One region of the Streptomyces sp. NPDC006261 genome, then DNA from elsewhere that is predicted to be linked to it. Evidence: riboswitches for the same ligand, from Rfam matches in the RefSeq annotation. Region 1 holds a riboswitch; each other region holds the start of a gene.
What was found. A riboswitch is a leader RNA that binds a small molecule or an ion and turns the genes downstream of it on or off. The one in region 1 is predicted to bind cyclic di-AMP.
Positions count from the first base shown of each region.

Region 2: another riboswitch for cyclic di-AMP. It lies ahead of ABZ154_RS07885 (transglycosylase family protein); the one in region 1 lies ahead of ABZ154_RS21500 (NlpC/P60 family protein).
Region 3: another riboswitch for cyclic di-AMP. It lies ahead of ABZ154_RS28800 (M23 family metallopeptidase); the one in region 1 lies ahead of ABZ154_RS21500 (NlpC/P60 family protein).
Region 4: another riboswitch for cyclic di-AMP. It lies ahead of ABZ154_RS29370 (LysM peptidoglycan-binding domain-containing M23 family metallopeptidase); the one in region 1 lies ahead of ABZ154_RS21500 (NlpC/P60 family protein).

Region 1 covers NZ_JBEXSI010000032.1:30,628-32,819, reverse strand. The annotation lists gene pcrA (DNA helicase PcrA) at 1-462, opposite strand, end outside; cyclic di-AMP (ydaO/yuaA leader) riboswitch at 743-909, shown strand; gene ABZ154_RS21500 (NlpC/P60 family protein) at 908-2,137, shown strand; gene ABZ154_RS21495 (hypothetical protein) at 2,188-2,192, opposite strand, start outside.
Region 2 covers NZ_JBEXSI010000009.1:78,587-80,778, reverse strand. The annotation lists gene ABZ154_RS07885 (transglycosylase family protein) at 113-829, opposite strand; cyclic di-AMP (ydaO/yuaA leader) riboswitch at 835-1,031, opposite strand; gene ABZ154_RS07880 (transglycosylase family protein) at 1,323-2,192, opposite strand, start outside.
Region 3 covers NZ_JBEXSI010000058.1:18,150-20,341, reverse strand. The annotation lists gene ABZ154_RS28805 (PP2C family protein-serine/threonine phosphatase) at 1-857, shown strand, start outside; cyclic di-AMP (ydaO/yuaA leader) riboswitch at 1,065-1,217, shown strand; gene ABZ154_RS28800 (M23 family metallopeptidase) at 1,229-2,192, shown strand, end outside.
Region 4 covers NZ_JBEXSI010000061.1:28,665-30,856, forward strand. The annotation lists gene ABZ154_RS29365 (tyrosine-protein phosphatase) at 1-709, opposite strand, end outside; cyclic di-AMP (ydaO/yuaA leader) riboswitch at 1,121-1,281, shown strand; gene ABZ154_RS29370 (LysM peptidoglycan-binding domain-containing M23 family metallopeptidase) at 1,285-2,192, shown strand, end outside.

The sequences.
Region 1 (2,192 bases):
GCACGCGCTGTGGAAGGTCATGACCCACATGGCGTTGGCGCGCGGGCCCACCAGCTGCTCGACGCGCTCCTTCATCTCGCCCGCGGCCTTGTTGGTGAAGGTGATCGCGAGGATCTGCCCCGGGTGCACCCCGCGCTCGGCCAGCAGGTGGGCGATGCGGTGGGTGAGCACCCGGGTCTTTCCCGAGCCGGCTCCGGCGACGATGAGCAGCGGGGACCCGGCGTGCACGACGGCGGCGCGCTGCTCGGTGTTCAGCCCGCCGAGCAGCGCCGCGGCGTCGATGACGGGGCGCGGGTGGCCGTCCCGGTAATACCCGTCCCGGGGCGGCGGGGGCGCGTCGAAGACGCCCTCGAAGAGTCCCTCCGGCACCGCGTCGGGTGCGTGGTCCTCGGGGGGCGGCGGCGGGCCGTCCTCCGTGGGCTGGAGGCCGGTCAGGAAACTGTCGTCAAAGAGGCTGCTCATCGCCTACCGAGTCTAGGCGGCCGCACCGACAACCTTCCGCCGAAGCCGGGAAGCGGTCGGAAGCAGCCGCCCGCACCCCCACGTCACCCGTACGCACGGAGAGCGGACGTCGACGTTCCGTGAAGGAGTGCCCGGTCGGAGGGGGTGCGGGGCCTCCGATCCGAAGAGGTCACGAAAATGTATCGGGCATATCGCTCATCCTCCTTCCCAGCGGAGCCACCGGTTGGCTAGCGTGCTCGGTCAGGTGATCCGTAATCTCCCTGAGACGAACCGCGTCTCACGGTCACCTCTGCCGAATCCGTCCTGCCGTCCCAGCAGTTCGGAACCGGGGACCCACACGCACAACCGGGGTGAATCGGTCCGTACCCTCGCATCCGGACCGTAGGACAGCCTTCCGTTCCGTCCGAACCCGACAGCTAACCCGGTAGGCGGTCCACGGAAGGAGATGCCGGTCTTGGCATCGCATCGCAAGCCGCGCACGAAGGTGCGCACCACCACCCCCGCCGTCGGGTTCACGACGGCCGCGCTGGCGTCTGTGACACTGCTCTCCACGCAGAGCGCGACCGCTGCCCCCGCCGAGCCGAAGCCGGCCATCGAGGACGTCCAGAAGAAGGTCGACGAGCTCTACCGGCAGGCGGGCAGCGCGACGCAGCAGTACAACCGCGCGAGGACCGCCTCCACGGCCCAGCGCACCAAGGTCGACACGCTGCTCTCCGACGTGGCGAAGCGGACCGAGAAGATCAACGAGGCGCGCCGGGAGCTGGGGTCCTACGCGGCCGCGCAGTACCGCACCGGCGGCATCACGCCCACCGCGACCTTCTTCCTGGCGGACGACCCGCAGGCGTACTTCGACCAGAGCCGGCTGATGAGCCGGTCGACGGAGCGGCAGCAGAAGGCCGTCGACGACTTCCGTACGCAGCAGGCCGCGGCGTCGAAGAAGCGCGCGGAGGCCGTGAAGAGCCTGGAGTCTCTCACGGAGACGCAGACCGCGCTGCGCTCCAGCAAGCAGAAGGTGCAGAACAAGCTCACGGAGGCCCGGACGCTGCTGTCGAGGCTGACCGCCGAGGAGAAGGCACGGCTGGCGGAGCTGGAGCGCAAGAAGGAGGCCGAGGCCAAGGAGAAGGCGCAGAAGCTGGCCCGCCGCCAGGCCGCCGAGGCCAAGGAGCGCGAGGAAGCGGAGAAGAAGGCGCGCGAGGAGGCCGCGAACGAGGAGGCCGCGAACGAGTCCGGCGGAGACAGCGGCTCCGGCAGCGGTACGGGGACGGGGACGAGCCCGGGATCCGGCAGCGGTACGGGAACGGGAGCCGGGGCGGACGGCAGTTACGCCGCGAAGGCCCAGAAGGTGCTGGACTTCGCCCGCGCCCAGATCGGGAAGCCGTACGTGTGGGGGGCCTCGGGCCCGGCCTCGTACGACTGCTCGGGGCTGACCCAGGCGGCCTGGCGGGAGGCCGGCGTGACACTGCCCCGGACCACCTGGGACCAGGTGAAGGCGGGCACCCGGGTCGCCACGTCCGACCTGCAGCCCGGTGACCTGGTCTTCTTCTACGACGACATCAGCCACGTCGGCATCTACAAGGGCGACGGGATGATGATCCACGCCCCGAAGCCGGGGGCGAACGTCCGCGAGGAGTCGATCTACTCCATGCCGATCTACGGCAGCGTGCGCCCGGCGTAGTGCCGGGGGCGGGGGTGGCCGCCTGACCGGCGGCCGCCCCCGAGAGAGTCTCAGG
Region 2 (2,192 bases), on a different contig from region 1:
TCCCACGGAAAGACCCCGGCCCGGCACGCACGGGGGAGAGCGCGCCGGGCCGGGGAGCCGTGCGAGGGAGGGTGCCGCCGGACCCCCTCCCTCCGGGGAGGAGAGGCGGCTGTTACTTCAGGTGGAGCTGCTGACCCGGGAAGATCAGGTCCGCGTCCTTGACGATGTCGTCGTTGAGCTTGAAGAGCTTGCTCCAGCCGCCCTTGACGCCTTCCTTCTGAGCGATCTTGCTCAGGGTGTCGCCGGGCTCGACCTTGTACTCGCCGTCGCCCTTCTGGACCTTCTCACCGGTCGGGGTGGTGACGGTCTTCTTGGAGCTCTCGGCCTTGGGGGCGGCCGGGGCGGTGCGCTGCTCGCTGCGCGTGGTGGGCTGCTCGGCCTTGCGCTCGGGCTGCGCCTTCTCGGGCTTGCTCGCGGACTGGCCGGAGCCGGTGTTCACGCCCGGGTCCACACCGTCGTTGGTGAGGCCGCCGGCGCCGGCGCAGGCCCAGGCACCCGGACCCTGCATGTCGAGGAGCTTCTCGGCGGTGGCGATCTGCTGGTCCTTGGAGGCCAGGTCGGCACGGGAGGCGTACTGCGTACCGCCGGCGGCGGCCCAGCTCGACTGCGAGAACTGCAGCCCGCCGTAGTAGCCGTTGCCGGTGTTGATGGACCAGTTGCCGCCCGACTCGCACTGGGCGACGGCGTCCCAGGTCTCGACGGAGGCGGCGGAAGCGTTGGTCGCGCCCATCAGCGGGACGGCGACGGCGGCACCGGTGATGCCCGCGAGGGTGGCGAAACGGACGGTCTTCGAGGGGCGGCGGTGCTTGCCCTTGCTGTTAAGCAGCATGGAACGAATCTCCTCACCGACGCCTACGAGGTGAGCTGTCGGGTTCGGGCTGATGAGTTGCCCGGTCGCGCGACCTTGCACGCGACTTCACCCCAAGCCGTTCCCGTGCGTCCCGACTTCGAAGGGACTGCCCTTCGAAGGGGCTGCACGGACCCGGCGGCCTACCTGGGTCCCCCGCTCCTGCCTACGGCGCTTTACGCGTCTGTTCCCTTCGACCGACGGCAGGATTCGGCGTGACGGTCGACGGGGCCCGCGGTGCGAGCGGTTCCGACCGTAAACACAGGCAACCCCGACATTCAAAGATGGACATACTAGTCCAATTGGCGCTTACTTGCTCACCCTGACGGATCGTTTCCGCAGGTCGGAGGGGATCTGCACCGTGCGGGCGGACGCGACACGCCAGTTGCAGCAAAGAGACCCATGTCTCACTTACGCATAAGTGGACATAGGTCTCTGAACTACCCGCGATTTTGGGGTGTTTTCCCGAATTCGATCAGTTGGCGGCGGGCGCCTCGGCGCTCGCCCCGGCGCTCGCCCCGGCACCTTCCCCGGCGCTCTGACCCAGACCCAGATCCAGGCTCTGGCCGGGCAGGATCAGGTCCGGGTCGGAGCCCAGGAGGTCCTTGTTGGCCTCGTACAGGCCGGTCCAGCCCTGGGGAAGCTCCTGGGCGTCGGCGATGGCCCAGAGGCTGTCCCCGGGCTGCACGGTGTAGCCGCCGTGGGCGACCGCACTGCCGTCACGCGCGTCACCCTCGCCCCGCGAGGCGTGCCGGCCGGACTCCCGGGGGCCGTCCCCCCGGCCGACCGCACCGGTCTCCTCTGGGGCGGGAGTGCCCCGATGCTTGCCGCCGGTGCGGTCGGCGCCCTCGGAGGCGTCGGGGGCGGAGGCGGAGGGCTGCGAGGCGTCAGGAGACCCAGGGGTTCCGGTCTTTCCGGTTGCCGGGGGCGCGGAAGGCTTCACCGAGGGGTCGAGCGTGTCGCCGCCCTTCTTCTCACCCTTGCCGCTTCCGCCCGCCTGACCGGTCGAGCCCGTGGTGTCGGTCGAGCCCGTCCTACCGGTCGAACCCGTGCCGGAACCTTCCCGTTCACCCTTTCCACCCGCTTCGTCCGAGGGTGCGGTCGTCGGATCCTGGGTGGGGTCGGCGGAGGGCGCGGTACCGGGGTCGACACCGGGCAGGCTGCCGTCCACCGCGAGGCCCGAGATCACCGCGCAGCTCGGCCACGCCTGCGGCCCCTGGTCGCGCAGGACCTCCTCGGCGACGGATATCTGCTGCGAGCGGCTGGCCAGGTCGGCCCGCTCCGCGAAGGCGTCGCCGCCGTACGCCGACCAGGTCTCCTGCGAGAACTGGAGCCCGCCGTAGTA
Region 3 (2,192 bases), on a different contig from region 1:
TCGTCATCAACGGGGTCGTCCGCCGCAGCAACGAGCAGCTGGCCTCGGCCCGGGTCATCGCGGAGACCGCCATGCGGGCCGTGCTGCCCACCCCGGCGGAGCGGATCGGCGGGCTCCAGGTGGCCGCGCGGTACGAGGCGGCGCAGGCGGACGAGTTCGTCGGCGGGGACCTGTTCGCGGTGGCGGACACCCCGTACGGCGTACGCCTGGTCGTCGGCGACGTGCGCGGCAAGGGGCTGGACGCCGTGGAGGCGGTGGCTGTGATCATCGGGGCGTTCCGGGAGGCCGCCGAGCAGGAGCGGTCCCTGGAGGGCGTGGCCCAGCGGCTGGAGCGGGCGCTCGCGCGGGAGGGGACGCGGCGGTACGGGCTGGACGCCATGGAGGGGTTCATCACCGCCGTACTGGCCGAGATCCCGCCGGGTTCGGCCTCGCTGCGGCTGGTCAACCGCGGCCACCCCGAGCCGGTCCTGCTGCACGCGGACGGATCCCTGGAGGTCCTTGCGCCGTCCGTGCCCGCGCTGCCGCTGGGGATGGACCTCGGGGTGTGGCCCGACCGGTCCGACGAGTGGGAGCTCCCAGCCGGTTCGACGCTGCTCGCCTTCACGGACGGACTCTCCGAGGCGCGGGACGCGAAGGGGGCGTTCTACGACCCGGAGGCCCGGCTGCGCGGCCGGATCTTCCCCGGTCCCGAGGAGCTGCTCTCGGCGCTCACCGACGACGTACGGCTGCACACCGGCGGCCGGTCGACGGACGACATGGCGCTGCTCGCCGTCAGCCGGCCGGCGGAGGGGCAGCCGCCGCGGCGGACGACGGTGAAGATTGTCGGCCGGGGCGGTGACACGGTGCGTAATCGATAAGCACCGCTCCGCATAACAGTTGACACACCATCAGAAAAAGAGGTGTGGGTGAGCGGTCGTCAAGTCGGCCGATTCAGACCGCTTGTGTGCGGTAAGTCCCCGTCGAAGCCGTTAATGATCAACAAGAACAGCTTGGAATCGGGCCCGTCTGTCTATTAACGTTCGATAACGCAGCGCGGTCGTCCCAGCCGTCGTCAGAGACGGCGCCGTGCGCGAGCGCCGAATCCCGCAAGGGAACCGGGGAACCACCTACATGGGGTGAATCGGACGCCTGTGTCTCGTGAGAGACGGAGGGGCCCGTAGGAGACCTTCCTGCTCCGAACCCGTCAGCTAACCCGGTAGGCGAGAAGGAAGGAAAGGAGTGCGCCCACGTGGCGTCCAACAAGCCTGCCCCTGAGGCCCCGTCACCCTTCACTGCCGATGGCCTCGGTGGTCCGGAGCGGACGTGGGAGGAGTGGAATCCCACCGCGGAGTCCATCCGTCCCGTGCGCGGCAAGCACCGCGTGGCCAAGCAGCGGGGTCTCGCCCGTAGCTCCACCGTCCTCGGAGTCGGCGTCATAGCGGCCGTCGGTGCGGGTGGCATGGCCACCGCGCAGAGCAAGCCGCCGGTCTCCATCTCTCTTCCCGATTCCATCGCGGACAATCTCCCCGACGCCAAGTCCCTTCCCGGCGTCGGGTCCTTCATGTCCGACGAGGCCGAGGCCGCACCGGTCACCGCCGCTCCGCTCACCTCCGCGGGCATCACGACCGCCGAGGCCGATCAGGGCACCACCGACGCCGGCGAGGCCCTGCGCGCCCGCATCCTCCAGCAGGCCGAGCAGCAGCAGGCCAGCGCCGACGCCGAGGCCAAGGCCGCCGAGGAGAAGGCCGCCGCCGAGAAGGCCGCCGCCGACGCGAAGAAGCAGCAGGACGAGGCCGAGGCCGAGGTCAAGGCCCGGATCGCCGCCGAGAAGAAGGCGGCGGAGGAGGCGGCGGCGAAGAAGGCCGAGGAGGAGCGCCTCGCCAAGCTCCGCGCCAGCTACACCCTGCCCGTCTCCTCGTACACGCTCACCTCGACCTACGGTCAGTCCGGTGCGATGTGGTCCTCCGGCCAGCACACGGGCCTGGACTTCGCGGGGGCGGCCGGTTCGCCGCTCAAGGCCGTGCACGGCGGCACGATCACGGCGGCCGGCTGGTCCGGTTCGTACGGCTACCGCACGGTCCTCCAGCTGGAGGACGGTACGGAGATCTGGTACGCCCACCAGTCCTCGATCGACGTCTCGGTCGGCCAGCAGGTCAGCACCGGCGAAACCATCGGCCGCATGGGCGCCACCGGCAACGTGACCGGCGTCCACC
Region 4 (2,192 bases), on a different contig from region 1:
TGGCCGCGAACGCCGCCGAGAGGTAGGAGGCCTGCGCCCCGAAGAGCGGGTTGAGGAGCTCCATCACCTCGGCGGACATCCCGGTCTCGGACATGTCCGTGCGCTTCACCTTGTACCGGCGGTGAGGATCGTTGGACTTGAGGTAGTCCGCCTCGATCGCCTCGCGCTCGACGCCGACCGCGAGCAGCGAGACCGCGATCGACAGACCCGCCCGGTCCTTGCCGGCCGCGCAGTGCATCAGGGCCGGCACGCTGTCCTCCGCCAGCGCGTGCAGCACCCGGCTGTGCTCGGCGGTGCGGTCCACGATGATCGCGCGGTACATGTGGAGCATGCGCTCGGTGCCCTTGTCGTTCGCCAGGATCGAGCGCAGCTGCTCGATGTTCCCGTCGCGGACCAGCCGCCAGAACTCGGCTCCGTCGGCCGGGTCGGAAAGCGGAATGCTGACATTGCGGACACCGGCCAGCTCGATGTCGTACCCGTCGAGCTTGTGGTCGGCGGAGTTGCGGAAGTCGAAGATGGTGTGCAGCCCGAGCCCGCCGAGGACGAGGGCGTCCTCGGCAGTGGCGTGCGCCAGATGACCGCTGCGGTAGAGCCGACCGAAGGCGGTGCGCCGCCCGTCCGCGGTGGGAAGCCCGCCCACGTCACGGAAGTTACGGACTCCGGTCAGTGCGGTCTCGGTCGGCGGGACCTGCGGCACCTGCTGCGTCACGGTGGCTCCTGGAATCTCTGGCGTCGGCGCGGCTCTCCGGCGAGGGCGCTCCTGCGACGATACGACATCGATGCACGGGGAATTCGGTGGTCTGCTGATGGACCGTCAGGGGTGGTGTCCGTGGAGTGTCCGTATTGGTGCATTTCGCAGAACATGCCCCGCTAATGGGGGACATGGGGATCCGTAGGTGAGCGGGATCATATCCGTGACGGACCGTGGCGGCGGTGCCCGGGCGATTTCCCAGGATCCGTACGGAAAGCCAAGATCCGTAATCCACGGAGGGTGACGGGAAATCCGGAGAGAAATTGAATCGATGATTCCGATGTGCAACCGACGGCTTGTTCCCGTCGTCCTCGCTCGTTTACGGTCACCGTCAATCCGGACGGACCGCCTAATCCTGCCACCGCCCGGAATTCGCACCCACCCACTCACGTGCGGCAGGAGCGGGGGAACCAGGTAAGCCGCCGGCCCGGAGCGATCCGGACCGGCTCGGGGTGAAGTCGCCACCCGGCGGCCGGGCATCTCCAGCCCGAACCCGACAGCTCACCTCGCAGGCGCCGGAGAGGAACTTCCCCATGCCCGCAAAGGGTAAGCACCGTCGTCCCAAGTCCGGCCCGATCCACCGCGGCGTCCTCGCCGCGGGTACCGGCGGCGCCGTACTCGCCCTCCCGCTGATCGGCGCCACCGGCGCCCACGCCGCGGACAAGGCAGCCCCCGCCGTCAGGTCCGCGGCCGCCCCCGCCGCCGCGCAGACCGCACAGCAGGCCGCGCCCGCCACGGCGAAGACCGCCCCGAAGACGTACTCCGTCGTCTCCGGCGACTACCTCGCGAAGATCGCGGCCGAGCACCAGGTCAAGGGCGGCTGGCAGAAGCTGTACCAGGACAACCGCTCGACCGTCGGCGAGAACCCCGGCCTGATCTTCCCGGGCATGAAGCTGACGCTCGGCGCCAAGGCGTCCGGCTCCGCCACCCCGTCGGAGGCGAAGAAGTCCGCCCCGGCCCCGAAGGCCGCCTCCAAGGCCGCCGCCCCCAAGGCCGCCCCGAAGAAGGCTGAGCAGGCCCCGAAGGGCGACACCCTCTCGGCCGACGAGTCCGACGCCGCCGCTCCGGCCGGAACCTCCGCGCAGACCGGCTCCTCGCAGTCCACCGGCTCCGGCTGGACCGCCCCGCTGGACCACGCCAACGTCACCACCCCGTACCGGGCTTCCGGCTCCAGCTGGTCCAGCGGCTACCACACCGGCTCGGACTTCCAGGCCGCCTCCGGCACGCCCATCCGCGCCATCGGCCCGGGCACCGTGGTCTCGGCCGGCTGGAGCGGTTCGTACGGCAACGAGGTCGTCATCCAGCACGAGGACGGCATGTACTCCCAGTACGCCCACCAGTCCTCGCTGAGTGTCTCCGCCGGCCAGACCGTCACCGGCGGCCAGCAGATCGGCCTCTCCGGCTCCACCGGAAACTCCACCGGCCCGCACCTCCACTTCGA